3 regions of the Blautia sp. MCC283 genome follow, and region 2 is predicted to be linked to each of the others. Evidence: predicted binding sites of a transcription regulator. Region 2 holds the regulator's gene; each other region holds the start of a gene.
The links. The regulator NrdR, encoded in region 2, represses ribonucleotide reductase genes. The targets are predictions, from matches to a motif close to CACAANATNTTGTG.
Positions count from the first base shown of each region.

Region 1: the regulator NrdR is predicted to act here: its motif matches at 6,754-6,767, upstream of nrdD (anaerobic ribonucleoside-triphosphate reductase).
Region 3: the regulator NrdR is predicted to act here: its motif matches at 6,761-6,774, upstream of GPK81_RS13330 (ribonucleoside triphosphate reductase).

Region 1 is NZ_WQQB01000045.1:126,575-136,923, forward strand. Features, by position in the region: gene GPK81_RS13220 (UDP-N-acetylmuramoyl-L-alanyl-D-glutamate--2,6-diaminopimelate ligase) at 1-1,247, opposite strand, end outside; gene GPK81_RS13225 (COG1470 family protein) at 1,437-2,816, opposite strand; gene arcC (carbamate kinase) at 3,390-4,322, shown strand; gene nrdD (anaerobic ribonucleoside-triphosphate reductase) at 4,601-6,736, opposite strand; gene GPK81_RS13240 (hypothetical protein) at 6,912-7,469, opposite strand; gene asnA (aspartate--ammonia ligase) at 7,732-8,742, shown strand; gene GPK81_RS13250 (CBS domain-containing protein) at 8,791-9,216, shown strand; gene nagA (N-acetylglucosamine-6-phosphate deacetylase) at 9,393-10,349, opposite strand, start outside.
Region 2 is NZ_WQQB01000015.1:68,448-78,796, forward strand. Features, by position in the region: gene GPK81_RS04575 (aminotransferase class I/II-fold pyridoxal phosphate-dependent enzyme) at 1-621, opposite strand, end outside; gene gdhA (NADP-specific glutamate dehydrogenase) at 844-2,178, shown strand; gene nrdR (transcriptional regulator NrdR) at 2,275-2,724, opposite strand; gene GPK81_RS04590 (YlmC/YmxH family sporulation protein) at 2,863-3,117, shown strand; gene sigG (RNA polymerase sporulation sigma factor SigG) at 3,231-4,010, shown strand; gene pap (polyphosphate:AMP phosphotransferase) at 4,212-5,684, opposite strand; gene GPK81_RS04605 (hypothetical protein) at 6,003-6,380, shown strand; gene GPK81_RS04610 (ATP-binding protein) at 6,511-7,692, opposite strand; gene GPK81_RS04615 (ATP-binding protein) at 7,712-8,455, opposite strand; gene GPK81_RS04620 (Crp/Fnr family transcriptional regulator) at 8,554-9,243, opposite strand; gene GPK81_RS04625 (glycogen debranching protein) at 9,397-10,349, shown strand, end outside.
Region 3 is NZ_WQQB01000045.1:146,696-157,044, forward strand. Features, by position in the region: gene GPK81_RS13305 (ABC transporter permease) at 1-101, opposite strand, end outside; gene GPK81_RS13310 (ABC transporter ATP-binding protein) at 94-861, opposite strand; gene GPK81_RS13315 (sensor histidine kinase) at 1,156-2,172, opposite strand; gene GPK81_RS13320 (response regulator transcription factor) at 2,180-2,851, opposite strand; gene GPK81_RS13325 (ACT domain-containing protein) at 2,873-3,313, opposite strand; gene GPK81_RS13330 (ribonucleoside triphosphate reductase) at 4,235-6,607, opposite strand; gene hflX (GTPase HflX) at 6,824-8,059, opposite strand; gene GPK81_RS13340 (tetratricopeptide repeat protein) at 8,061-9,119, opposite strand; gene glmM (phosphoglucosamine mutase) at 9,128-10,349, opposite strand, start outside.

The sequences.
Region 1 (10,349 bases), on a different contig from region 2:
TCGATGATGGCCTGAGGATCTTCATCACGTGGATTATCAGAAGTGATGATCGTGAGATCTGCCATCTTGCCGGAAACCTCACCCATCTCATAGCGGCGGAGCTTGGAGCGGTTTCCCCCACATCCAAACAGGCATACCAGTCTGTGCGGGTTATATTCCTTCAATGTTCCAAGAAGGCTCTCAAGCGCCATGGCATTGTGCGCATAATCGATCATCAGCGTAAATTCGTCGGATACCTTGATCATCTCAATACGACCTTTCACCTTGGCTACTTTCAGCGCTTTGATGATATTCTCTTCAGATACTTTGAAATGACGGCAGATGGCGATGGCTGTCAGGGAATTGTAAATACTGAATTTGCCAGGAATATCGATCTCCACCGGAAAATCAAGAAGTCCCTTTACATGGTAGGAAATTCCAAGATATCCTTTTCTTCCCACCAGTTTCGCATCTTCTGCACGGAGATCCGCTTTTTCAGAAAATCCGTATGTCTCAAGCTCACAGGTATGGCCATCGATAATACGTTCAAAATGTTCATCATCACGGTTTACGATACCAACCTTACATTGTTTCAGAAGCATGGATTTACAGTGAAGATAATCATCGAAATCTTTATGTTCATTCGGTCCGATATGATCTGGCTCAATATTTGTGAAAATTCCAAAATCAAAGACAAATCCCTGGGTTCTGTGGAGCATCAGTCCCTGTGAAGAAACCTCCATAACTACCGCGTCGCAGCCCGCTTCAACCATATCATGGAAATATTTCTGAACCATATACGATTCCGGTGTTGTATTGGCTGCCGGGATATGTTTCTCTCCAATAATGGCTTCGATCGTTCCGATCAGGCCAACCTTATATCCTGCATTTTCAAGGATAGACTTCACCATGTAAGTGGTGGTTGTCTTACCCTTGGTTCCCGTGATTCCGATCGTTTTCAGTTTCTTCGCCGGATGTCCGAACCATGCTGCGGAAATAAACGCCATGGCATAACGGGTATCTTCCACCTGGATCACAGTTACATCTGCCGGAGCTTCCACCGGTTCTTCTACGATGAGAGTTTTTGCACCTTTTGCCACAACATCCGGCACGAATTTATGGCCGTCCACAACTGCGCCTCTGATGCAGATAAAAAGACTTCCCTCTTCTACTTTACGGGAATCATACACAACAGAAGAAACTTCCTGGTCTGTATTTCCCTGAAGGCATTTGTATTCAAGATGTTCTAATAAGGATAAAAGTTTCATTTTTTCTCCTCCATTTTCCCTTTTTCCGGCTGCCAGATGACAGTCAGGATACGGGAAGGCATACTGTTCTTATTTTGTGTACATACCATATAGAATAGCACACCTGCCCCCTGTTTTCAACGTTTCTTTACGCCAGGACACTCCCTGTAAAAAGCCCGTTTATTATTGTTTTCACCAGAACACGCAATGTCATTTTCTGCCATAGATCCGGGCATATTTTCTTCGCAGCCAGAGAACTCCCATCCCCGTCACCCCAGCACTCACTGCCAGCAGTACAAACAGCGACGGCTCCGTATTGTCGCCCGTCTGTGGATGAGAAGATGCTGCCCTTGCCATTTCTTCCTGTCCGGAAGAAGGATCTCCTCCTGTCTTTTCCTCAGGGCTTTCTTCTGGTGTTGGTGTCTCGTTTCCTTCTACTGTGATCTCGGCGGATGCCTCCATCTGTTTCTCACCGGTTTCCTGGCTTGTGACGGTTACCTTGTTAAAAAGCTTCTGATTTACCGTTTTTTCCGGGATCTTCACCTCTGCCTGAAGGGATACTGCTTCCCCTGGCGCTATTTTTTCGATCAGAGCTTTGGTTTTCGTACTGTTTAATGTAATCCCTTCCTGTTCCACAAAACGAGCCTCAATCCCCTCTGCCTGAAAACGTTCTGTCCCCACAACAGAATGAAGTGTTTTTTCCCCGGTATTGATGATGCAGATCTGATAAGTGACTGTTTCTCCTGGCATTGCAGTCTCTCTGTCCGCTGTTTTCTTTACAGAAAAATCTGCTTTCAGCGGCTGCAGCGGACTGACCATCTGCGCTTTCCGAAAAATCATCTCCTCCGGCCGTCCCTTTACTTTCGCACCTGCTTCTACTTTATGTTCCAGATCTTTTTCCTGTTCATTTAAAAGCGGTGCCAGAATATAAAAACTCCGCTTCTCGCCGGCTTTCAGCTCTGCCACCTCTGCATCTGCACCTTCTCCGTCAAGTCCCTCAGCCTCCTCCCACTGCTGTGTGATCTTCGGGCAGGAAAAGCTGCTGGTCATTTGTATATCGATCAGATCCACATCGCCGGTATTAGCAAGGTCCACACGGTAGCGGATGGTCTTCCCTGCTTTCATTTCTTCCGTCTCTGAAGTCAGAGAAAGTGTCATATCTGCTTTTTCTGTGTCTGCATCCGCAGAAGGCGAAATTTCCTCCGGTTCTTCTTCCGGCATTTCCTCAGGTTCTTCCGCGTCTTCCGTATCTTCGGACATATCTTCCTCCATATCCATATCTTCCTCTTCAACACCTTCCAAAGGCAGTGCAGCACTTTCTACATTTTCTCCTCCGGTCTCCGTTCTCTCCTGTGTGCTCTCACTCTCTTCCTCCGGCGCTTCATTCTCTTTGCATACTGTTTCCCCGGATGCCAGCTCCTCCATGTGCTCATATCCATCCTCCTTTTCCCGGTCATCTGACAATTCCTGTCCCGACTGAAGTTCAGAATCCGCAGCCATTCCCGGTTGAACACTTCCAAACAGCACAGTTCCGGCCACTGCAGCCGCAACTGTGATCTGCTTTATCTGTTTCCATATTCTGTTTTTCATTTCAATTCTCCATTTCTGCCTGTTATGGCATTATCTTTTACACATTCACTTTTAACAGAAGCTTACTTTTCCACAGACAAAGGCATCCCTCCCCGGAAAAACGGTGCATAACCGTCGGCAAAACAATATTTATCAGTAAAAATAGGATTTCTGCATCGAACTGATGCGTGAATATATTCCGCAGAACACGGACTTAAGACTCTTCCAATGTAGCACATTCCTCAATCAGGTGCAACCAGATATAAAAATTATAAAGTTTGTTTAAACTTTCTTTATAAATTTTCGATTTCTTTTAGATTACCGACATAATTTAAACATATTTCCTCTATATAATAGGTCTTGGATAGATGAAAAACCACTCTCTATCTCCCCCCTCAAAAAATAGTAGGAAATGAACCGCCTGACCGAATCAGGCGGTTTTTCCTTGTCTGAAAATTCACGGCCTGACAACTATCTGTAAACCGTATTCATCTAAAATTCTATTGCATTTCCAACATAGGTCTTTTATAATAAAATATAATACTCGTTACTATTGAACAGTAACCAATTTTAAAGAGAAATGAGGTATTTCCTATGAGCGAAAAAACTGTAGTAGTTGCATTAGGCCACCGAGCACTTGGTACCACACTTCCTGAGCAGAAAACAGCCGCCCGACTTGCAGCCAAGGCAATCGCAGACCTGGTTGAAGAGGGAACCCGCGTGGTAATCTCCCACAGCAACGGTCCGCAGGTAGGGATGATCCACACCGCAATGAATGAATTCGGCAAGGCACATCCTGATTATACATTTGCACCAATGTCCGTATGTTCTGCCATGAGCCAGGGTTATATCGGCTATGACCTTCAGAACGCCATTCGTGCGGAACTTATTTCCAGAGGAATCTATAAACCTGTCAGCACCATTCTCACACAGGTTGTCATTGATCCATATGATGAAGCATTTTCCGAACCGGAGAAGATCATCGGTCGTGTCCTGAATGCAGAAGAAGCAGAAGCCGAGGAAGAAAAAGGAAACTTCGTCACAAAAGTAGGGGAAGGACAGTACAGAAGAATCCTTGCAGCACCGAAGCCACAGAAGATCGTGGAGATCGAGACCGTGAAAGTTCTTTCCCAGGCAGAGCAGATCGTTATCGCAGCAGGCGGTGGCGGAATCCCGGTTCTTGAGCAGGGTACCCAGCTGAACGGTGCCAGTGCTATCATCGAGAAGGACCGTGCAGCAGGACTTCTTGCAGAGGAACTGAACGCAGATACTCTGATGATCCTTACAAGTGTTGAGAAGGTAAGCCTTAACCACAACACCGATCAGGAATCTTATCTGGATACCATCTCCACAGAAGATGCGAAGAAATACATTGCAGACGATCAGTTCGCTGCAGGCTCCATGCTTCCGAAGATAGAAGCAGGTGTTTCCTTCGTTGAAAAAGGCACCGGACGCCGTACCATCATCACCGATATGGCTCACGCCAAAGACGGATACTGTGAGAAAACAGGAACCATCATTAAATAATTATCTATAAACACAGAATATAAAGTGAAATATAAATATCCACTTTGCCATGACAATATCCCGCAGAGAACTGCTGATCCTGCCAGCAGCTCTGCGGGATATTTTTTATACCGGAAAACTGGCGCAAAAAAACACAGATACAGCGCATAATGCCATATCTGTGTATTTTTATAATCTATGTCTTAATCTGTATCCGTTCAGACAGGCATCAAAAATCCATACTTTACTGCCTGGCTCCGCATCAGAGAACGGTTCCTCTGCCAATCTGTCCGGCCATTTTACATGGATTTTCGCTCAGCGATCTCCGCCATCTTCGCCTCATTCAGACGGGTATCTCCATGAACACGGCTGTAGGAAAGATATCCGTTCATACGGTCGATCTTCGTCAGGTTTCTGGAACCGCAGACCGGACACACATCCATCTCCAGCTCCTCGTGACCACAATCATCACAGTATGCGAGAGAAAGGTTCACGCCCTCATAATACCCCAGATCCATGGCTCTACGGATCAATGTACGGATGGCTTCTTTATTGTAGCCGATCGGATAACGTACATACTGGATCTTACCGCCATTGCAAAGCTCCCAGAAACGACCCTCCAGATCCTGTTTCTCGATCGGGGTTACATCCTCGGTTACATGGCAGTGGAAACTGTTGCTCACATATGGTCTGTCAGAAACACCCTCAATGATTCCGTACATCTTACGGAACTGTTCTACCTGAAGGCCGCAGAGACTCTCTGCCGGTGTTCCGTAGATTGCGTAAAGATAGCCATCTTCCTTCTTGTACTGATTTACCTTGTCATTGATATATTTCAGGACTTCCAGAGCAAAGGCACCATCCTCTGCAATGGATTTGCCATTGTAAAGCTCCTGCAGCTCATTAAGTGCTGTAATACCAAAGGAAGCTGTCATCGGCTTCAGGATCTTGCCGATTTTTTCATTCGGTTTCAGATGTCCACCGTAGAAACCACCCTCACAGTAGGCAAGAGGATTGGTAGACGCACGCATCTGTCCCAGATACTCATACGTACGGATATGCAGATTACGGATCATTTCCAGATAGAAATCCAGAACTTCATAGAAATCTCTGCTCTCCGCCCTGGCCTTGGCAAGGATCATCGGAAGATGAAGGCTTACCGCACCGATGTTAAAACGGCCCACAAAAACAGGCGTATCATTCTCATCTGCCGGTTCCATGCCGCCACGCTCATACCACGGACTTAAAAAAGCACGGCATCCCATCGGGCTGATGACTTTTTTGTATTTCTTGTACATGCTGGAAATATAGCCTGCTCCGGACATGGACAGCCAGTCCGGATACATGGTCTTGGAGGAGCACTCCACACCATCCTCAAAAATATCCTCACAGCACTTTCCAGGACCGTGGATCTCTTTGTCATAGAGGAATACGATCTTCGGAAACAGTACCGGTTTCTTATGTCCGGCTTTTCCCTGGCCTCCCTGATGAACTTCAAGGAGAGAAACCGTACACATCTTCTCAAACTGCTCAGTTCCAAGACCAAGTGTTACTGTAACAAACGGATAATCGCCTCTGGAAGAACCAACCGTATTCAGCTTATACTCAATTCCCTGCCATCCCTGGTCATAATCCCTGCGGACTTTGTCAAGGGCATACTCGATCGCACGTTCCTCGCGGCCGCTCCAGCTCTCATCGGAGTATTTCAGAAATTCGGAAATATATTTATCATAGCTCTTCTTCGCATACGGTGCCAGGATCTTATCAACTTCCGGAACGGTAAAACCACCGTACTGCTGCGCCGCTGTGCTGAGGATGATATCGCCCATAACATCAAAGGCTGTGTCCAGAGTCTTCGGCTCATTATACCAGACATTACCCATCTCAAAACCGCCGCTTAAAACAGCTGCCACATCAAACAGACAGCAGTTCATAGTATCCAGACGTGCAGACTGATCATGAATATAAATATAACCGTCCTTACATGCCTGAAGCTCATTACGGTTCATAAAGAACTTCCGGTAAAGCTCCTTGTTCAGCTCATTAAAGATCAGGCTTCTCTTGGTTGCAACAAGCGCACTGTCTGTATTGGCATTGCTCTTATCACCGATGTAGCGGATGGCCTGGCTCTTGGTGTAAACGTCATCCATCATGTGGATGAAATCCAGCTTGTAATTCCGGTAATCGCGGTAGCTCTTGGCAACTGCAGGATTCACCCGCTCCAGTGCACCCTCCACGATGTTGTGCATCTCCTGGATCTCGATCTCATTTTTCCCAAGGGAATCCGCATGCTCCTGAGCAAAACGGCAGATAAAATCCTTCTCCTCATCGGAAAAAGTATAAAGGATACGCTCTGCTGATTTATTTACGGCAGCCACGATTTTCTGAGGATTAAACTCCTCTCTTGTTCCGTCTTTCTTAATCACATATAACATGACTCATCTCTCCCGAATACTATATATAGTATTGTTATTCTCTATATCTTGGTTTTTTTCTATATATTGTGCTAGGCATGAGTATACCACAGCTGGGAGGAAAAGAAAAGGGGTATTTCTGTATACAAGAAAATACAGACTCTTAGCACCGCATGATCTCACTGCGGAAATATTCTTACAAATTCATTCTGATCCATTCTACGATAAAATCCCATAACTGGGGAAACAAAGCAACCAGTGCCACTATAAGCCATATGATCCAGCTTATACTGTTTCTTTTCCGTCCTTCGTTCTGCTGCTTTTTCCCCTGGTTTGGAACTTCTGTACGGTTCCTGTCTGCCGTTGTTTTATTCATGGTGTTACCTGCCGGTACGGTCTTCCTTACAGTTGCAGCTGCATTTCCTGTATTTCGATTTCCGTTTGGATTCCGGTTCGCACCTGCATTCCGGCCTGTATTCATATTCCGGCCCGTATTCATATTCTGGCCTGCATTCGTATTCCGGCCCATATTTGTACTCCGGTTCACTCTGCCGCCGCGCTGTGCTGTTTTGTCCACAGTTTGTCCATACTGTCGCATCATATCCCGCACTTTTGCGGAAGCATGCCTGTAATGTACATCCCGGGGTTCATTAAGATGGTAGAGTATTTCATCATTTCTGTAAGGCATCCCGCACAGCGAACACCTGCCATTTACAACCCTGCCGCCACAAACCTGACACTTCTCACCTGCCATAAACTCCCTCCATTCTGTCCGTTAAAACGGACATTCACATTTCTTTTTATCAATCGGACATTCGCATTCTTTCCTGCTGTATGTCCCTGAATGCGATCGCTTCACAATTTACATTCAGTATATCATATCACGCTCTCAATACCCAGTATTTTTCCCTGGTCCGGGACCGGACTTCACATCACCTTATATTGCCACCCTGGCCATTTTCTGCTATAATACCCCACAGAGCAATAAGCCCAAAAATCATCAGGAGGAGCCGATAATGAACACAATCACAATCCCCGCAACCTATCATGCAGACCTCAACCTCCATGACACACAGATTGCGATCAAAACAGTAAAAGATTTCTTCCAGCAGACACTCTCCCAGAAGCTTAATCTTCTCCGAGTATCCGCTCCAACATTTGTAGCACCGGAATCCGGCCTTAATGACAACCTTAACGGTGTAGAACGCCCGGTAAGCTTTGATATCAAGGCTATCGAAGGCAGCAACGCCGAGATCGTACACTCCCTTGCGAAATGGAAACGCTACGCTCTGAAAAAATATGGTTTTTCTCACGGTGAAGGCCTCTACACAGATATGGTAGCGATCCGCCGCGATGAAGATCTGGACAATATCCACTCTGTTTACGTAGACCAGTGGGACTGGGAAAAGATCATCTCCAAGGAAGAGCGCACTATGGAAACTCTCAAGGAGACCGTACGCACCATCTACAGTGTCCTTCGTAAAACTGAGAAATACATGGCTGTACAGTACGACTACATCGAAGAAATCCTTCCGAAAGACATCTTCTTCATCACAACGCAGGAGCTTCTTGACATGTATCCGGACTGCACACCAAAGGAACGTGAATACAAGATCGTCCGTGAAAAAGGTGCCGTATTCCTTATGAAAGTCGGAAAAACCCTCACAAACGGAGAGCGCCACGACGGACGTGCCCCGGACTACGATGACTGGGAACTGAACGGTGATATCCTTGTATACTATCCGGTACTTGACATTGCACTTGAGCTTTCCTCCATGGGAATCCGTGTTGACGAGGTTGCGCTTGACCGCCAGCTTACAGAAGCAGGCTGCGATGACAGAAGAGAGCTTCCTTTCCAGAAAGCCATCCTGAACAAAGAGCTTCCGTACACCATCGGTGGTGGTATCGGACAGTCCAGAATCTGTATGTTCTTCCTGCGTAAAGCGCACATCGGAGAAGTACATGTATCTCTCTGGCCAAAAGAAATCACAGATGCTGCAGAGGCACACGGACTTCAGCTTCTCTAAAACATCTTGCAGATTTATTTATAATTTTTGCGGAAATGAGGTAATAACGTGAACATTCTGTTTTTTCTGATTCCCAAAAGCGAAGTCGCCTACATCTTCGAAGATGAGACCCTTCGCCAGACCCTTGAAAAAATGGAGCACCGCAAGTACTCCTGCATTCCCATCCTCACCATGGATGGCAAATATCTCGGCACCATCTCAGAAGGCGACCTTCTCTGGGGCATGCGTCGGGCCGACATTCACGATATCAAGGAAACAGAAGGCGTTCCCATCATGGCAATTCCACGCCGTGCCACCTATAAACCGGTCCATGCAGATTCCAATATGGAAGATCTCCTGGATCGCGCCATCAATCAGAACTTCGTGCCGGTTGTGGATGACCAGGGCGCCTTTATCGGAATCATAACCAGAAAATCCATCATCAAATACTGTTACAACGAAATGAAAGCCGCACAGGGCGCTGCTGAAGAATAAACTCAGCCACCAGCGCCAAACAACCAAAACAAGGCTCCGGTTCCCGGCATAAAGCGAACATTCTCATTCCGCTTTCCGGGAACCGGAGCCATATTTTATTCAGACAGACATTTTCACTTCAGGCAACAGTTTTGCAGTTTCTGTGCCATTCTTTATCTGATTCACTCAGACCTTCATCAGATCACTCTCACGATATTCAGCTTCTCATCTGCAAGTACCATATCCGCACGTTTTCCAGGCACAAGAGAACCCACCTCTCCATAGATGCCAATGCTCTTTGCAGGATTTCTGGTAGCTGCAAAAATCGCTGTATGTTCCGGCACGCCCATTGCGATCACGCACTGCATACATTCATAGAGGTTGGTTGCGGAACCGGCAATGGTGCCATCCTCAAGAACTGCTTTACGGTTGTTCATGATAACCTTCTGGCCGCCCAGCTCATAAACACCGTTTTCCATTCCTGCTGCCATCATGGAATCGCTGATCAGTACGATCCGTTCTTCCCCGAACATCCGAAATGTATTTCTTACTACAGCCGGATGAATATGAATCCCGTCTCCGATCATTTCTGCCATACACAGCGGATCATCTGCCGCTGCCGCGATCACACCAGGCGCACGGTGTCCAAGCGGATTCATGGCATTGTACAGATGAGTTACATGATGGGCACCCTTTTCCATGGCTTTTGCCGCACAGTCGTAATCCGCGCCTGTATGGCCGATGGAAATCACCACATCATCTTTAAGTGCTTCAATAAACGCCTCTGCACCTTCCATATTCGGAGCCACAGTCACAACCTTTATCATTCCGCCGGAAGCTTCCTGACATTCCCGGAAAAATCTGATGTCCGGTTTGCGGATATATTCCTCTACATGTGCCCCCTTTTTCGCAGGATCCAAAAACGGTCCCTCCATGTTCAGGCCCACGATCCTGGCACAGCTGTCATCCTGCTCCACTTCTGTCGCGGAAGCAAAAATCCGGATCAGCTGTTCCATCGGAAGTGTCATTGATGTAGGACAATAGGAAGTAATTCCATGTGCTTTCTCATACTTGAGGATTTTTTTAAGGCCGGTGGCATCTGCATCTGAAAAATCATGTCCCACAGCACCATGGCTGTGAATATCCACAAGTCC
Region 2 (10,349 bases):
ATCGGAAAAGATGATCAGCTCATGCTCTCTTGCAATGTCCGCGATCTGCTCCAGGATCTCCTTCGGATATACGGCACCTGTCGGGTTATTTGGATTGATGATAACGATCGCTTTGGTCCTTGGTGTGATCTTACTCTTGATATCCTCGATATCCGGATACCAGTCAGACTGCTCATCACAGATATAGTGGACTACATTTCCTCCTGCCAGTGTGGCAGTTGCCGTCCACAGGGGATAATCCGGAGCCGGGATCAGGATCTCATCCCCGTTATCCAGAAGTGCCTGCATACAGAGATTGATCAGCTCACTGACACCATTTCCTGTATAAATATCATTGATGGTAACTCCCGGGATCCCGCGAAGCTGGGCATACTGCATGATTGCCTTTCTTGCGGAAAAAATACCCTTGGAATCGGAATATCCCTGTGAAGTACGTACATTACTAAGCATATCCAGGATCACTTCCTGCGGTGCGGAAAATCCAAACGGATACGGGTTACCGATATTCAGCTTCAGGATCTCCATCCCATCTTCTTCCATTCTGGCAGCCTCATCCACAACCGGTCCACGCACGTCATACAATACATTATCAAGCTTTGATGATTTCCCGAATGTTCTCATAAAAACCACTCCTCTTCTCATTTTCACTATTATTTAACCATTTTATTTTCATAGTCAAAAAATATCTATTTCTATATCTTCTCACATTTGTGCTTTCAACGCAAGAAATAAAAATTTTAAAAATTTTAATTTAGCACTTCCCTTTTTTAGCAGGTTAATGTATAATAGCACTCGAATTTAGTTTTCAAACACAATTTAATACGTGATGAGGAGGAAACAACAATGTCTTACACAGAAGAAGTTTATGAAAGAGTTGTAGCACAGAATCCTGGCGAGCCAGAATTCCATCAGGCAGTTAAGGAAGTTCTCGATTCCCTTAAAGTCGTAATTGACAAAAATGAGGAAGAGTATCGTAAACTTTCCATCCTTGAGCGTCTTGTAGAGCCAGAGAGGATCATCTCCTTCAAAGTACCGTGGATCGATGATAACGGAACTGTACAGGTTAACAAGGGATATCGTGTTCAGTTCAACAGCGCCATCGGACCATACAAAGGCGGCTTAAGATTCCATCCTTCTGTAAATCAGGGTATCCTGAAATTCCTTGGTTTTGAGCAGACCTTTAAAAACTCTCTTACAGGCCTTCCGATCGGCGGTGGAAAAGGTGGCTCCAACTTCGATCCTAAGGGTAAATCTGACAGAGAGGTTATGGCATTCTGCCAGAGCTTTATGACAGAACTTTGCAAATATATCGGCGCAGATACAGATGTTCCGGCTGGTGATATCGGTGTCGGCGGACGTGAGATTGGATATCTCTTCGGACAGTACAAGAGAATCCGTGGTCTCTATGAGGGTGTCCTCACAGGTAAAGGCCTCTCCTTCGGCGGTTCACTGATCCGTACAGAGGCTACTGGTTACGGTGTTGTATACATGCTCAACGAGATCGCAAAAGCACACAACGACTCCGTAGCAGGAAAAACAATTGTTGTAACAGGTTCTGGTAACGTAGCTATTTACGCTGTTGAGAAAGCTACTCAGCTTGGTGCCAAAGTTGTTGCAATGAACGACTCCAACGGATATATCTACGATCCGAATGGAATCAACCTTGACGTTGTAAAAGACATCAAAGAAGTTAAACGTGGACGTATCAAAGAGTACGCTGACCGTGTTGAGGGTGCTACTTACACAGAGGGACTTGGCATCTGGAACATCAAATGTGATATCTATCTTCCATGTGCTACTCAGAACGAGCTTGGTCTTGACGGAGCTAAAACACTGGTTGCAAACGGCTGCAAATATGTCGTTGAGGGTGCTAACATGCCTACTACTCTTGATGCAACAACATACCTTCAGGAGAACGGTGTTCTCTTCATGCCTGGTAAAGCCGCAAACGCTGGCGGTGTTGCCACATCCGCACTGGAGATGAGCCAGAACTCCATGAGACTTTCCTGGACAAGAGAAGAGGTTGATGAGAAACTTCACAACATCATGATCGACATCTTCCACAAAGCTGATGACGCTGCTAAACGTTACGGTATGGAAGACAACTATGTTGTAGGTGCAAACATCGCCGGCTTCGAAAAAGTTGTTGACGCTATGAAAGCTCAGGGTATTGTTTAATTTAAGTTTCCTGAATCATTAACATAAATTATAACAGGGACCGCAGAGGAATTTTCCCCATGCGGTCCCTGTTTTTTTATATGTTATTATGAGTTTTCAGTTGATCAGTTTCTTCAGCTCATCCATAAAGGTACTGACATCTTTAAACTCTCTGTACACAGACGCAAAGCGTACATATGCCACCGCATCCAGATCCTTCAGATGCTCCATAACGATCTCTCCGATCTTGGTACTGCTGATCTCACGGTCTTCTGACCGGAAAATATCTCCTTCTATGGAATCGATCATCTCTTCCACTCTCTCAATGGGAATAGGGCGCTTATAGCAGGCACGAAGAACACCATCCTGGATCTTGGAACGTTTATAACTTTCCCGGTTCTGATCCTTCTTGATCACAGTCAGTGGAATCGTTTCCACCTTCTCATAAGTTGTAAAACGCTTTCCGCAGGCATCACAGAGACGGCGGCGGCGGATGGAATTAGTATCCTCTACAGGTCTGGAATCTACAACTCTTGTATTATCCTGGTTACAGAACGGACATCTCACGGAACTCTCCCCCTTTCCGGATCAGTAAATCATTACTAAATTTGTTTTTATTATAAAATAAATGCATATAATGTGTCAATAATCGGACTTGCATAAATTTTACAGATTTTCCATAAAATCATACCAGGTGATGAATTTATGCGCATCTGTGATCTGAAACAAAAAGAAGTGATCAATATCCATACCTGCCGCAGCCTTGGCTGTCCTCTTGATGTGGAATTCTGCTGTGAAACCGCCCGGCTGAAAGCCCTGATCATGCCGGAACCCGGGAAATTCTGCTGGTGTTTTTCAAGAGAAAGTGAATGCATCATCCCCTGGGACTGCATCCGCCAGATTGGTGAAGATATCATCCTTGTTGATTTCCGTGATGAAAAACGGCTGGGAGGAGACTGAACCGACTACATTTGTCAAGGCCCTTTATTTTTTATATTTTCCCCGGAAAAGTATATTTCAACCGCCCTCTGAGAATCATCTTAATGTACTGACAAGACAAGGAGGATTCTAAGATGGCACTGAATAAAGTTGAAATCTGCGGAGTAAATACCTCAACGCTTCCTGTTCTCAACCAGGAAGAAAAGGAGGAGCTCTTCAAAAGAATCAAAGCTGGCGATGAAGAAGCCAGAGAATTGTACATCAAAGGCAATCTGCGGCTTGTTTTAAGCGTGATCCGCCGTTTTCAGAACAGCAGTGAAAATCCAGATGACCTTTTTCAGATCGGCTGTATCGGCCTGATCAAAGCAATCGATAATTTTGATACCACCCTTCAGGTAAAGTTTTCTACCTATGCAGTTCCTATGATCGTCGGTGAGATCCGAAGATATCTCCGGGATAACAACAGCATACGGGTCAGCCGCTCTCTGCGGGATATCGCCTACAAAACCATCTACACCAGGGAAAACTATATGCGGCAGCATCTCAAAGAGCCTACCATCGCGGAGATCGCTGATGAGATCGGCATTGACAAGGAAATGATCGTCTATGCCATGGATGCGATCCAGAGCCCGGTGAGCCTTTTTGAGCCGGTGTATTCCGAAGGAGGAGATACTCTCTATGTCATGGATCAGATCAGCGACAAAAAGAACCGGGAGGAAAACTGGGTGGAAGATATTTCTCTCCGGGACGCCATGAACCGGCTGGGAGAACGGGAACGACACATTATTGATCTCCGCTTCTACGAAGGAAAAACCCAGATGGAAGTTGCCGATGAGATCGGGATCTCCCAGGCCCAGGTCAGCCGCCTGGAAAAACATGCCCTTCGCAGTATGCGGAATTATCTCAGGAATTAACCAAAACGCTATACCAGACAGATAAAACCATCTGCATTGACTATGTAACCCATAACAAAATCATTGCGGCAGAATATACACCGGCACTCTTTTATAAAACTTTTTATAAAATAATGTCCGTTACCCTGCCGCATTTTTTTATGTTGATTCCATGTCTATACCCGCATAAAACGGGCATTCACAGGCAACTTCTGTTTTCTGTTATTTCAGCGCTTTCTCAATTTCTTCGATCACGATCCGAAGTGCTTTCAGCCTTGCATATTTTTTGTCTACCGATTCCAGGATATGCCATGGCGCATAAACAGTACTGGTCTTTTGCAGCATTTCATCCACTGCGGTTTCATACTGATCCCATTTTTCACGGTTTCTCCAGTCCTCATCTGTGATCTTCCACTGTTTTTCCGGATTGTTCTGGCGGTCATTAAATCTTGCAAGCTGGGTATCTTTATCAATGTGGACCCAGAATTTCACGATCACAGCACCCCAGTCGGAAAGTTCCTTCTCGAATTCATTGATCTCATTGTATGCACGTCTCCAGTCGTTCTCACTGCAAAAACCTTCCAGTCTTTCCACCATCACTCTTCCATACCAGGTCCGGTCAAATATGGCAATGTGTCCATCTTTAGGCAACCTTGTCCAGAAACGCCACAGATAATGACGGGCTTTTTCATGAGGTTCCGGGCTGGCGATGGGATGTACCTCAAAACCACGGGGATCAAGAGCTTCCGTGATCCTCTTGATATTTCCGCCTTTTCCGGCAGCATCCCAGCCTTCATAGGTGATGATCACCGGCACTCTTTTGCGGTAGAGCCGATTATGCAGGCTTCCGAGCTTCGCCTGGAGTTCTTTAAGCTCTGCCTTGTACTCTTCGTCTCCCACTTCTTTTCCATCCAGAGGGATCTCGCTTAATTTCGGCATCTCCACCAGAGGAAAAACATTCTGGAGAATCGGCACAGCATGTTTGCTGTTCTCCATGGCAACCTCGATGTTGCTGATCATGGTTTCCAGTACCTGTAATTCCGCCCATTTCCGGTCACTGGCATCTACGATATACCACGGAGCAGAAGAAGTGTTGGTATCCTGCATATACTGGTCAAAAACTTTTCTGCATTTCTTGTAGTGATCATTCTGCCAGAGATCGTATTCATTCACTCTCCATCGGGTATCTTTGCTTTCCAGAAGGATGCCCATACGTTTCTCCTGATCTTTCCGGTCGATCTGCATAAAGAATTTCAGAAGTACGTATCCGTTATCCGTCAGCTGCCGTTCAAATCTGCGGATGCTGTCAACCCGTTTTACATAATCATCCCCTTTCAGTTTTTTGTCCATGCGCTCCCGGCAGGTCTGATCCATCCATCCGGAATCCAGGAATGTAAATTTACCGGCTTCCGGGATCTCCTTAAAATACCGGTAAAGAAATGGTTTCCGAAGGTCCTCTTCTGTAGGCGCTGACATAGTTGCGACTTTAAAAAAACGGGGATCGATATTCTTGATCACTTTACTTATGGTACTGCCTTTTCCGGAAGCTCCCCAGCCTTCAAACAACACGATCACCGGAATCTTATGCTCCTTTAGAGCCATCTGCAGCTCATATAATCTGGTTCTTGCAGCACTTAAACGCACTTTGATATCCTCTTTTTCCGGAATCTGTTCCGGGTTCCAGTTTTTTAACATCTGCATCGTCCTTCCTCGAATTTTTTGAATATTCTTATTATACCACAGGAGTCCCTGTTTTACGACGAATTTTACATAGATTTAACGCATCATTCCGAAAAAATATCCATATTGCACAATTGTAACTCTTGTTAAACAGCTAAAAATATTTTTTAACCTATTGACATTTTGATCTTCTCTTCATACAATATAGGCACTGTTCGTTATTTTTTTAACTCGTAGTCAAACGGATATTCGCAACCCCGCAGGGGACTTCCTTGATTCGGTTAAAACAGCACAAAAAAGCTGCCCCAAGCAGCAAATCTCAAGGAGCCGATCATGAAACTTACAGAAGAACTTCTGAAAGAAATGGAAAAGAAAAAAGAACTCTACGGTGACGGCATCATCATGCCGGATGGAGATTACCGCCTAATCCAGGACGGACATTTGAAGACCCTTATGGCCCTTTTACCATATACGGAAAATGAAATCTGGAAAATGATCCCGGATGATGATTCCGCTCTTTTCTGGCTGGTAGAAAAAACAGGCTGCGTGCTGACAGATGTCAATTCCACCATCGGAATGAAAATGACCCCTGCACAGCAGAAAACTTACGAAGCGCTTTCCAGCCGTGGGATCGTCTCTAATGAATATTATGATCTTACCAGGCAGCGGGAAAAAGCCCGCGCCCAGCATTCTGCAAAGCAGAACATATAGATTACGTAAATGTTCTCAATACGCATTTACCCCATAATTCCATATACTCAAAAAGCAAAAGCTGCCTTCCGGAACCATAAGCCTCAAACAGGCCCATAACTCCGGTGGCAGCTTTTATTATTTATATCTTTCAGTCGTCATATCCTTCCAGGAAGGAATGTTTCACGCCGTCTTTTTTATAGGCAATGACTGTATGAAGATTCACGTTTTCCACACTTCGGAAAATATTACTTTCAATATGGGGATTTACCTTCTTAAGCTCCGCAATGAGATTTTTGATCTCCATTCGCTTGGAAACACTGGTGCCGTCTGTACGGCAGGTAGTACAGGTATCAGTGAACTTGCAGGCACACTGGATAAAATGCAGGTCATTGTAGTCTCTCCAGTGCTTGATATCTGCCTCACGGATCAGATACATGGGGCGGATCAGCTGCATCCCCTCGAAGTTTGTGCTGTGGAGTTTCGGCATCATAGTCTGTACCTGTGCTCCATAAAGCATTCCCATCAGGATCGTCTCGATCACATCATCATAGTGATGGCCAAGAGCGATCTTGTTGCATCCAAGTTCCTTTGCCTTACTGTAAAGATATCCTCTTCGCATACGGGCGCAGAGATAACACGGAGATTTTTCCACATTGTAAACTGCATCAAAGATCTCAGTCTCAAACACTGTGATAGGAATTCCGAGAAGTTTGGCGTTGTATTCGATCACCGCACGGTTGGCCTCATTATATCCCGGGTCCATCACAAGAAATACCAGTTCAAAAGGAAACTTGTTATGACGTTTCAGTTCCTGGAACAGTTTTGCCATCAACATGGAATCCTTACCGCCGGAAATACAGACCGCGATCTTATCTCCCGGTTTCACCAGTTCATAGTCATTGATCCCTCTGGCGAATCTGGAAAACAGCTGCTTGTGGAATTTCTTGCGGATGCTCAGCTCGATATCTTTCCGGCGCTGTTCCATTGCCTCATTTTCCGTTTCTTCACTGTCCCCTTTCTTGGACTCTTTCTGCATCTGCTGAAAAAGCCATCCTGTATATCCGCCTTTCAGACTCCGTGCGGGAATTCCCTTTTCCCGGAGCATCCCTGCCCCTTCCTGGCTGAAAAGTCCTCTGGTACAGTAAAGAACCGGGATTTTATCCCCTTTCAGTTCTTCTGCCCGTTCTTCCAGTTCCTGTTCCGGAACAGAAATCGCTCCCGGGATCATTCCATATTCCACAGTTACTTTATCACGGGTATCTACCAGAAGATATTTTTCCCGTTCCTTCTCTATTTCATCAAAAGAAATCTCCAGTGTTTCTTCACTCATGCTGTTTTTATTCCTTTCCTTACAGCTCCTCCCTGATCGTGCCGTCACAGGCAATGGTCACTACCTGCCATGGGATCATCTTTCCGCTTCGCTCCATGGCACGGATCACTGCATTCTCGATGCCTCCGCAGCAGGGAACTTCCATGCGGACGATACGGATACTCCGGATGGAATTATTTCCTATGATCTCTGCAAGCTTATCTGCATAATCTCCCTCATCCAGTTTGGGGCATCCGATCAGCGTCACATGATCTTTCATGAATTTCTCATGAAAACCTGCATAAGCGTAGGCAGTACAGTCTGCCGCGATCAGAAGCTGTGCATTTTCAAAATATGGTGCATTGACAGGAACCAGTTTGATCTGTACGGGCCACTGGGCAAGACGGCTTGTCTGTTCCCCTGCATTTTGGGGAACTTCTTTCTGCTCTGCCTGCACCGGCGGTTCCTGCTTTTTATTAAGGCTTCTTGCCATACTTCCGGGGCACACGTGTGGCTTCCCTGCTGGCATCGAGGCCTCTGTTTTCTTAAGCTTCATTCTTTTTTCCACTGCCTCCGCGTCATAATCTGCGGCTTCCCGCTCTATAATGCGGATCGCATCGGCAGGGCAGGCCGGAAGACAGTCTCCCAGTCCGTCACAGTAATCATCCCGGATCAGTTTCGCCTTGCCACTAGCCATGACAATAGCTCCTTCGTGGCAGGCAGCTGTGCAGGCACCACAGCCGTTGCATTTCTCTTCGTCAATGTGTACGATCTTTCTTATCATGATATCATCTCTCCCTGATTTTTATATTTCTGCAAATGTTTTTGTTTTCACTGACATCATACAAAAATCCCGGAGATTCTTCGGTAACATATGTTACCTTACAGATATAACTCCATTTTTTCCTGATCTTTCACAAGGATCTGACGCCTGTCAAGTTCCAGGATTCCTTCTTCCTGCATCTTTCCCAGTTCTCTGGAAAGAGACGGCCTGGTAATGTTTAAATAATCCGCCATCTCTTCTCTGGAAAGATTCATGTGGATCTGTCCTTCACTGTCCTGGCATTCCACAAGGAAACGAACGATCCGCTCCCGGAGACTGCCGCTTCCAAGGATCCGAAGCTTCCGGTTCATATTGTAAGCCTTCCCGGCAAAAACCTCAAGAAGATTTTCCCGAAGTTTCCGGCTTAAACTATTTTCTTCCCTGTCTGTAAAGATCCGGCTGCTCATGATCAGAACGGAAACCTGCGTCAGCGCTTCCACATACATATCATAGGAAGCTTTCTCCATAAAGGCATAAACCTCCCCGAACAGAGCCCCTGGATTTTCCAGCTGCGCCAGAAGGATCCTTTTTCCGGAAAATGTCTCTTTTGCGATGATCACACTTCCGTTAAGAAGCATGTAAACCGAATCCGGCCGGTCTGTTTCCTGAAAGATCCGCTCCCCTCTGGAATAAGTCCGTACCGTTCCTTCCTGCTCCATGAGGTTTAGGAGTTCTTTTTCTTCCAGGTTTCTGCAGAGCCGGCTTTGTCTTAAAATGGCCACCCATTCTTCTCTTCTTTTTTCTTCCACTTTTTCACCTCATCTCTGTACAGGTTTTTATCACATTTCTGCAATCTCTGTCAACTCCCGTGAACTTCATAGGTTACCAGCCTGTACTTTTTTCTGAAAATCAGTTATAATATTTTTTGTTTATAAAAAATTCTACCAAGGAGGATACCGGAAATGAAAACACAGAATCAGACTATGCTTTCTGAGAATACACTGACATCCCGGCCCACAGATATTATCGCGGGATTTCCTGTACGTCCCGGTTTTTTTGAATTAAATGGCGCTACTCCCCTTTCCAACGGAGTCAACTTTACCACACATACCCGTCACGGTACATCCTGCGAGCTTCTTCTTTTCCACTCCGGAGAAGAGGAGCCTTTCGCAGTTCTTCCTTTTCCCAATGCCTGTCGTATCGGTGATGTCTATTCCATGATCGTCATGGGACTGGACATCGAAGACCTGGAATACGGCTACCGCATCGACGGTCCTTATGAACCGGAAAAAGGCCATATCTTCGATAAGACAAAAGTTCTTCTTGATCCTTATGCCAAAGCCGTTGCCGGTCAGCGCGAATGGGGACAGCAGAAGATTGGAAGCTATCACGCCCGTGTGGTACGCGATTCTTTCGACTGGGAAGACATGCCTCAGTCCACCCGTAAGATCAGTGACCTGATCATCTACGAACTTCATGTCCGCGGATTTACACAGGACGCTTCTTCCGGTGTCACACACCCGGGAACTTTTGCCGGTCTTCGTGAAAAGATTCCTTACCTCAAAGAACTGGGAATCAATGCGGTGGAGCTGATGCCTATCTTCGAGTTCGACGAGAACATGAATGCCCGTACCGTAAACGGCAAGCGTCTTCTGGAATACTGGGGATACAATTCCGTTAACTTCTTTTCCCCAAACACCAGCTATGCTTCCAAGGCAGAACATAACTGTGAGGGAACCGAACTGAAGGAACTGATCCGTGAGCTCCACGAAAATGGAATCGAAGTAATTCTTGATGTCGTATTCAACCACACTGCCGAAGGAAATGAACTTGGAAAAACTTTCTGCTTTAAAGGATTTGACAATAAAGTTTATTATATGCTGACTCCGGAAGGAAATTACTACAATTTCAGCGG
Region 3 (10,349 bases), on a different contig from region 2:
ATGGCAATACAGAAAATGCAGGTAAGCATATAGGGAATATAGGTGCTCCGGTTGTTGCGGATGTTCTGTACTGCCAGTTTTCCAAACAGTCCTCTACGCATGGCTCTCACCGCCTGTCGTAAGGATCGTCAGGGTATCTGCGATCATCTGGTACATTTCCTGTCTCGTTTTTGTGCCACGGTAGATCTGGTGGAACACCTGTCCGTCCTTGATAAAAAGAACTCTGGATGCATGGCTGGCTGCCTGTGCACTGTGGGTTACCATGAGAATGGTCTGGCCTTCCTGATTCACTTCATTGAACATGGAAAGAAGATCGGACGCCGCACGGGAGTCCAGCGCTCCGGTTGGTTCGTCCGCAAGGATCAGCCTGGGATCTGTGATCAGCGCTCTTGCAACTGCCGCCCTCTGTTTCTGTCCGCCGGAAACCTCGTAGGGAAATTTTTCCAGAAGCTGGTCAATGTGAAGGGCTTTTGCAATGGGGCGGATCTTCTGTTCCATCTCCTGATAATCTTCGCCTGCCAGCACAAGGGGAAGATAGATGTTATCCCGGAGACTGAAGGTGTCCAGAAGGTTAAAATCCTGGAATACGAAGCCTAAGTTTTTCCGACGAAATGCGGAAATCTCTTTTTCTGTCAGGTGGGTGATGCTTTTTCCTTCCAGAAGTACTTCACCGGATGTTGGGCGATCCAGGGCTGCCAGAATGTTCAGAAGCGTTGTTTTTCCGGAACCGGACTCTCCCATGATCGCCACATATTCTCCCTCTTCCACTGAAAAAGTCACATTGGAAAGTGCCTGTACTTTGTTTCCGCCGAAGCGGGTGCTGTATATCTTTTTTACATTTGTTACTTCCAGTAATGCCATATGCCAATTCCTTTCTTATCTGTGTTTGCAGCGTTCCAGGGAATTCGTGCATCACATTCTATAGCAGTCCCAGGAATCAATGCATCAAAAGAAAGTTGTTCAGAGCATGACGTGCTGAACTTGATGCAGGAATTTATGGAAATACTATAAGTGACTGAATCCGATGCAGGAATTACCTGTGTCGCTATATTATGTTTTCAGTATAAGAAAATTCTCCGGCGGCTGCCATCGAAGTGGCTTACATTTTGCGGGGGAAGCTTACATTTATGTAAGATTGGCTTCTGCAAAAAAATTTCAATACATATCCAGCTCTTTTTTCCACAGGCTCAACCGGACTTCCGTGCCTTTATCCACCTGGGAATCCACAGTGATCTCATGGCCCAGCTTTTTCAGGATCTTCCGGCTTAAATACAGGCCGATCCCGGTGGCCCGGTTGTCCTCCCGGCCGTTAACTCCTGTGTAGCCTTTTTCGAAGATCCGTGGAAGGTCTTCTGCCTGGATTCCGATGCCGGTGTCTGCGATGACAAGGATTGCCGGTGCTGTATTCGATGTCCGGTTTCCACGCTCATCCTCCAGCCAGATTTCAATGCCGCCCGTTCTTGTATATTTCAGCGCATTGGAAAGAATCTGCCCGATGACAAAACCAAGCCATTTTTCATCGGTGAGAACGGTCGCATCTGTCCCCTCATAGGACAACGAGAGTTTTTTTGCCACAAAGATCCCTGCATATTTATGGATCTGTTCCCGGATGATCCGATCCAGAGAAGACCGGGCAAGCTTCAGGTCTGCGGACATGTCTTCTGTTCGAAGGTAGCCCAGCACCATCTCTACATACTGTTCAATGCGAAAAAGCTGTGCCAGGGATTCCCGGTTCCGCTCCGGTTCCTCCTGAAGCAGCAGACGCAGGGCAAAGATCGGCGTCTTAATCTGATGTGCCCACATGGTATAGTAATCCGTCATCTCTTCCAGGGAACGATGCCGGTCTGTCTCCACCTCCATCCGCATGCCGTCCAGCTTGCGGATGATCTCCCGGTAAAGAAGTTCCACCTCATCGGTGGTCTCGTCCAGACGATCCAGATTGATCTCCGGAGCTTTTTCCACCAGGCAGAGCGTCTGAGCCTTCTGCCGGTAGCGGACATACCCATATAAAAAAGCGGCAGCTCCTGCTCCAAGCCACAGAACTGCCATATAGATCACTGCCTCAGCGGGAAGCTGGTACAGGCAGACCACTGCTGCCGATGCAGCCACCGCAAAAACAAAGGCAATGAGAAAAATTTTTGTCTGTTTCAAATATGCGCGTAATAATTCCATAAAAACCTCACACCATGTAGCCCAAACCTTTTCGCGTGATAATAAAATCCACAAGGCCTGCTGCCTCCAGTTTTTTACGAAGGCGTGTAATGTTTACGGTCAGGGTGTTGTCGTCCACAAAACTGTCACTTTCCCACAGTTTCGTCATAATGGCATCTCTGGATACCGGTCTGCCTGCCTGGGAAAAAAGCAACTCCAGGATACGCAGTTCATTTCTGGTCAGTTCCAGCTCCACCCCGTTCCAGGTCAGCGTAGCCCCGGAAAGGTTGAGCACTGCTCCCTTATGTTCCAGTACATTGCCCGGATTTCCAAAGGAATAGGTCCTGCGGAGGATTGCCTGGATCTTGGCTACCAGTACATCCATGTCAAAAGGCTTGGCGATAAAATCATCTGCTCCACGGCTCATGGCCATGACCATGTTCATATTGTCGGCTGCGGAGGAGATAAAGATCACCGGCACCTGGGAAACTTTTCGGATTTCCTCACACCAGTGGAAGCCGTTATAAAAGGGAAGTTTCAGATCCAGAAGAACAAGCTGAGGATCTTTCCCCGCAAATTCCTGCAGTACATTGGAAAAATCCTCAGCCAGAAAAACTTCATATCCCCAGGAACTGAGATGTTTTTTCAGAAGATTCGCGATTGTTTCGTCATCTTCTACAATAAAAATACGATACTTCATTCCTGTTCGTCCTTTTTATGTTTACGCTTCTTCCGCTCCATCCGGATCTACCAGGCGGTTCAGAACCTTGAAGCCATTGTTACGGAGAACACTCTCTGCAACAAGAAGATCCTCACAGTGCATGATCGCTACCGGGACTTTCAGGCCTCTGTGGAAGAAGGTGTAGATGTAGTGAAGGTTTACGTTGCTGTCGCCCATGACACTTAAAAGTTTGTCCAGGCCGCCGATCTCATCCTGAAGATCCACCAGGATGGCCTGAGTGATACGGGTCATGTATCCGTTTTCAGCCATGATCTGATCTGCTTTTTCCGGATCATCGCATACCATACGGAAGTTTGCGAATTCCGGTGCGTCGAAGCAGCCGAAGCCGTAGATGTCGATCTGATTCTCTGCAAGAATCTTTGTAACTTTCTGAAGACTCCCTGGGGTGTTTTCTACGAAGACGATGTTCTGTTTTACCATAATAATATTTTCCTCTTTTCTTATTATTCTTTTGTTATTTTCTTGTTTATTTTAGCATGAAATTTGTGGGAAGTGAATCCCCTCCCGGGGTGGGGCATTTCGCATGTGGCGGGTTTCCTTTCCAGGGGAGCATTTTGCATGCGACAGATATATCGCCTTCCGGCGGGAGCATTTCGCATGCGGCAGGTATATCGCCTTCCAGCGGGAGCATTTCGCATGCGGCAGGTGTATCTCCTTCCGGCGGGAGCATTTTGCATGCGGCAGGTGCGAGGAGGGGAAGCATTCATAGTTGCGAAGGCCATACTCCCCTCCTCGCGCTCCACCCCTCCCGGCCACGCCGCTGTTCTGCGTTGTGGAATGTGTTGCTTTGCTGGCGGGGCGATGGATTTTACGGTGTTGGATATTGTAGGCTATGCCGATATAGATGAATGCACTACGCTATAACCCGCGGTTTATTTTTATCGATTTGAGCAAAAAACAGGGAACAGGCCCGCTACGCGGGCCGCTTTCCCGTCCGCCCTCATCCATCGGCTCAGCCTGACGGCTTCGACACCCTGGAGTACATCGCCCTACCAATAACGTAGCACATTCCACAACGTACGCCTCAAAATGCGTGCCCAGAAAGGGGGAGCGCGAGGGGGAAAAACGGGCTTCGCAACTCTGAGTGCTTTCCCCCTCGCAAATTTCCGCCGGGAAACAATTCCCGTATCTCCCCACGCTGTATCACAGCGATATATACACATTCATGCGTTAAAGCGCAACGCTTTTAATCGCTAAATTTCAGATATAAGTATACCATCCCGACAAGAAATGTCAACCACCTTTCCCAAAAACAAAAATAACATATAAAAAAGCCGAACGCACATCCAACAGACATGCGTCCAGCTATACATTTTTTACTTGCAGTTATTTTGAAAGAGCTCAATCCAGTTCTTCATCCACATACTTCTGTATATTAGAAGCATTCACATACTTCTTAACCTGCGCTCCGTCAGTGATCACAAGTGTAGGCGCCTGACGGATCCCGTACTGCTTAACAAGTTCGGGATTCTGCTCGGCATCGATGATCTCCAGTTCCTCACCTTCCAGCATTTTCTTTGCCATACGGCAGTTTGGACAGGTGCTGGTCGTGAAGAGATATTTGTGCGATGCCACCGGCTGGATCTCAACCTCGTCGCCTTTCATGGTCATCATGCTGGTGTGTACCTTTTTCAACTGGGAGTGGGTAATATCATAGAGGGTACGGTTCTTGTACTCCTGTGTCTTACCATCATTCCAGTTCTGTACCGGACGGTAGTAGCCGGTGATACGGCTGTAAACTTCAGCCTTCTTTCCACATTTCGGACAGGTGAAATGCTCTCCGCTGATGTAGCCATGCTCCTGACATACGGAATAGGTCGGAGAAATGGTGTAATACGGCAGGCGATAATTCTCTGCGATCTTACGTACCAGAGACGCTGCTGCCTTCCAGTCCGGAAGTTTCTCTCCCAGGAATGCGTGGAATACAGTTCCGGATGTATACAAAGTCTGCAGATCATCCTGAATATCCAGTGCGTCAAAAATATCAGCGGTATAATCAACCGGCAGATGGGAGCTGTTTGTGTAATACGGAGTATCGCCCTCTTTTCCTGCTGTCTTGATATCCGGATAACGGCTTCTGTCGTGTTTGGCAAGGCGGTATGCGGTGGATTCCGCCGGTGTTGCCTCCAGATTGAAAAGCTCTCCCGGATACTGCTCCTGATAGTCAGAAAGACGGTTTCTCATATGCTCCAGAACCTCTTTCGTAAACTTCTGGGTCTCCGGATCTGTCATGTCTTTTTTCAGCCAGCATGCATTTAAGCCCGCTTCGTTCATTCCCACAAGACCGATGGTGGAAAAATGATTCTCAAAACTTCCAAGATATCTCTTGGTATACGGATACAGTCCCTCATCCAGAAGTCTGCTGATCACATCTCTCTTGATGTGAAGAGATCTCGCGGAGATATCCATCATGTGATCCAGGCGCTGATAAAATTCCTTCGGTGTTCTGGAAAGATATGCGATACGTGGCATATTGATAGTTACAACACCTACAGAACCTGTACTCTCACCGGAACCGAAGAAACCGCCGCTCTTTTTGCGGAGCTCACGGAGATCCAGGCGGAGACGGCAGCACATGCTGCGGATGTCGCTCGGTTTCATATCACTGTTGATGTAGTTGGAAAAATACGGAGTACCGTACTTGGAAGTCATCTCAAAGAGAAGTCTGTTATTCTCGGTATCAGACCAGTCAAATTCCTTTGTGATGGAATAAGTCGGGATCGGATACTGGAATCCACGTCCGTTGGCATCTCCCTCGATCATGGTCTCGATAAATGCCTTATTGACCATATCCATCTCTTTCTTGCAGTCTTTATACTTGAAGTCCATATCCTTGCCGCCTACGATGGCAGGAAGTTCTGCAAGGTCATCCGGAACAGTCCAGTCCAGTGTAATATTGGAAAACGGTGCCTGGGTTCCCCAGCGGCTCGGTGTGTTCACCCCATATACAAAAGACTCAATGCATTTCTTCACTTCCGGATAAGAAAGGTTGTCCACCTTTACAAAAGGAGCCAGATAGGTATCAAAGGATGAAAATGCCTGTGCGCCTGCCCACTCATTCTGCATGATACCCAGGAAATTTACCATCTGGTTACAGAGCACGCTTAAATGCTTGGCCGGTGCGGAAGTGATCTTACCCTCGATTCCGCCAAGGCCCTCACGGATCAGCTGTTTCAGGGACCATCCTGCACAGTATCCGGTCAGCATGGACAGATCGTGGATATGGATATCCGCATTTCTGTGTGCCTCCGCGATCTCATTGTCATAGATCTCAGACAGCCAGTAATTGGCAGTAACAGCTCCGGAGTTGCTTAAGATCAGTCCTCCTACAGAATAGGTTACTGTTGAGTTCTCTTTTACACGCCAGTCCTCAACCTTTACATAGCTGTTTACGATTTCTTTATAGTCAAGGATGGTAGATTTCATATTGCGGATCTTCTCACGCTGCTTGCGATAAAGGATATACGCCTTGGCAACATCGGAATATCCTGCCTGGATCAGTACGTTCTCCACACTGTCCTGGATATCCTCCACAGAGATCCGGTTGTTCTCGATCTTATTCTGAAAATCCGCAGTAACACGAAGTCCCAGAAGGTCGATCATATCCGGACTGTAATTCTTGCCCTTGGCATCAAACGCCTTATCAATGGCTGCGGTGATCTTCCCCATTTTAAATTCGTCTAATTCACCGTCTCTTTTTACTACCTGAAACATAAGAAAATGCCTCCCTCATGCATGTATTTATAAAGCGGACTCTCTTATTCCGCCTCACTTACCTGCCCATGAACATACCCCGTTTCACGATCTATGTTCAAAGCGCTGTAGGCTTATTGTATCAGACACACTCCTTTGCGTCAACACAAAAAGCACCATATATAGTGTCCATTTTGTTCACGGTACTATATATGGTACTGAGTAGTTTTTTTAACATTATGTAACTTTCGGATAGATTTCCCGCGGAACCCTTGCTTTTACAGCAATTCCGCCTTCTGTATACTCTTCCGAAAGAAGCTGTCCATACTCACGGATCAGCTGGATCTGACCGGCCTCCGAATACGGAAAAAGCCGCTCCATATAAATCTGGCCTTCTGCAAGGATCTCAGAGAGCAGTTCCTTAAATTCTTCAAGTCCTTCTCCTGTCCGTGCGGAAATCTTCAGCGTATGATCTGCACGGAGATCCCGGAGACTTTCCCCGGAAACACGGTCCTGCTTGTTAAAAAGTGTGATCGTCTTTTTCCCAAGGGCGCCCAGCTCTTTCAGGGTCTCATATACGATATGCATCTGCATCTCCGCCTGGGGATTGGACTCATCTACCACATGAATGATGTAGTCCGCATATTTGGCTTCTTCCAGGGTACTCTTGAAGGCTTCTACCAGATTGTGGGGAAGCTTCCGGATAAATCCTACAGTATCCGTAAGAAGAAGCTGCTGTCCGTCATCCAGTGTCAGAAGACGTGTGGTCGGGTCCAGCGTGGCAAAAAGCTTATCCTCCGAAAGCACCGACGCACCGGTCAGTGTATTCAGAAGCGTGGATTTTCCCGCATTGGTGTAGCCGACAATAGCCGCAGTCTTCAGATTTCCTGCCGCTCTTCTGGAACGGAGCAGTTCCCTGTGCTTTTCCACCTGGGAAAGTTCCTGCTTCAGTGCGGAGATCCGGTTTCGGATCAGACGGCGGTCTGTCTCCAGTTTCTTCTCACCGGGACCTCTGGTACCGATTCCTCCTCCAAGCCTTGAGAGAGAAGAACGAAGTCCCACAAGACGTGCAGAACGGTAACGGAGCTGTGCAAGCTCTACCTGGATCTTACCTTCGCTTGTCACGGCACGCTTCGCAAAAATGTCAAGAATCAGCAAGGTACGGTCCATAACCTTGCATTCCAGTTCCCGCTCCAGATTGTTCATCTGAGCAGGAGAAAGCTCATCGTCACAGATCACACCGTTGGCATTCAGGGCATAGAGAAGGCCTTTTACCTCCTCGATCTTGCCTTTTCCGATATAGGTGCCAGGATGTATTGCCTCGCGGTTCTGGATGATCCTGCCAGCAACGTATGCACCTGCTGTAGCCGCAAGCTCTCCAAGCTCATCCAGGGATTCTTCCATGTCATCCCCCAGATTTGCCTGAACCCCGATCAGGATGACCCGGTCCTGTATTTCCTCAAAATATTCCATATCAGCCCTCCGAAGACGTTCTGGTTTTCAGGAAAGCCAGCTCTTTTTTGGCAGCGGAATCTTCCGGGAACATATCAACATATTCCTGTGCCTTGGTCAGTGCGGTGGCAAAATCCAGTTTTTTCTCATAGGCTACGATCTCGTTGAACAGAAGGCTCTGCATCTCGTCTGTGGTAGCAGTCGGGAGACCTTTTGTAATGTTATCAAGAGCAGAATCATAATCCCCATTCCGGATATCACACAGTGCCAGGCCGTTATATCCCTTGGCGGAATCTCCCACTGCGGAAATATACTGTTTATACATTGCCTGGGCATTTTCCACATCATCCTGAGCCAGATATACCATTCCCAGGAGAAGAAGAGCTTCCGTATTATCCTTCTTGGTTGCTTCCAGGAGCTCTTTTTTTGCATTGCTGTAATCTTCCATATAATAGTAAACGCGGCCTCTGTCACAGTGATCCTGCGCGTCCTTGGCCTCAGAAGAAAGGGCAGCCTCCAGATATCTGGTTCCGTCTGCTTCCATATCTTTATCCAGATACGCTTCATAGATCTGGATCGCCATATCATAGGTGGAGTCCTCTCCATAGGCCTGCTTAAAGTTCGATGCCGCTTCCTCGTAGGAATCCATAGCAAGGGCAACTTTTCCGGTAAGGAAATAACTGCTGGCATCCATGGAAAAATCTTCTCCTAATGTCTGGCAGTCTGCCATGGCGTCCTCATAATTTCCAGCTTTCAGCTCTGCGGTGGCACGGTAAGACAAAATATCCCTGCGCAGGCTTTTACTTACCCGGTCACAGCCCAATGCCTCTGTAAAATTATTCACCGCATCCTCATATTTGCCAAGACGCAGGCTTGCAATCCCCGCCCCACGGTAGGACTGTGCCAGTTTTACCCCGTTCTGGATAGAACTCTGATACTCCTCCAGGGCATACTTGTAGCTTCCCTGAGAAAGATCTTTACCCGCCTGCTCATATGTTTTTGTTTTTTCACTGCCGCAGCCGCCCAGAAGCAAAGCTCCTGTAACGGCTGCAAGAATCAATACGGTCTTTGTATTTTTCATGGAATTCCTTATTCTACAACAAGCCCTTCGGCTTCCATTACATCAACAACACTGTCTACATACTGGTGGCAGAGTTCATCCGTTCCCGCCTCTACCATAACACGGATCAACGGCTCTGTACCGCTTTCACGTACCAGGATACGGCCATCATCGCCAAGTGCCTCCGCTGCGGCCTCAATGGCTGCTTTTACCTTCTCGTTCTCCAGGGCGGTTTTCTTATCGGAAACACGCACATTGCGGAGAAGCTGCGGATAAACCTTCATCTCCTTGGCAAGGTCGCAAAGTGTGGCTTTCTGATCCACGCATGCCTCCATGATCATAAGAGAAGTAAGGATTCCGTCACCGGTAGCAGAATAACGGCTGAAGATAATATGTCCGGACTGCTCACCGCCGATACTGTAATTGTTTTCCATCATGTTCTCGGCAACGTATTTGTCACCAACTGCAGTCTGCTCGTAGTCGATGCCTTCCCGCTCCAGAGATTTGTAAAGACCAAGGTTTGACATAACAGTTGTTACAACCGTATTTCCGTTCAGCTGTCCTTTTTCTCTTAAATATTTGCCGCAGACATACATGATCTTGTCACCGTCAATGATATTTCCGCGGTGGTCTACAGCAATACAGCGGTCTGCATCGCCATCATAAGCAAAACCGATATCCAGACCTTTGTCGATCACAAACTGTCTCAGAACTTCAATATGTGTGGAGCCACATCCACGGTTAATATTCGTTCCGTTCGGCTCATTATTGATCACATAAGTTTTTGCACGGAGTGCGTCAAAAACACTCTTGGCAATGGCAGATGAACTTCCGTTGGAGCAGTCCAGTCCCACCTTGATATTCTTGAAATCGTGGCATGGAATAGAGATCAGATGTCCGATATAACGGTTTCTTCCAGATGCAAAATCAACCGTACAGCCGATATCTTCTCCGGTTGCCAGCGGAAGTTCTTCGATCTCTCCATCCAGATAAGCCTCGATACGTGCTTCAATATCTGCGGAAATCTTCTGTCCGTTCTCATTGAGGACTTTGATTCCATTATCGTTAAACGGATTATGGCTTGCGGAAATCATGATACCGCAGTCAAAATCTTCTGTACGTACCACATAGGATACACTTGGAGTTGTGGTTACATGAAGCAGATAGGCGTCTGCTCCGGATGCGGTAAGTCCTGCCGCAAGGGCATACTCAAACATGTAACTGCTTCTTCTTGTATCCTTGCCGATCACG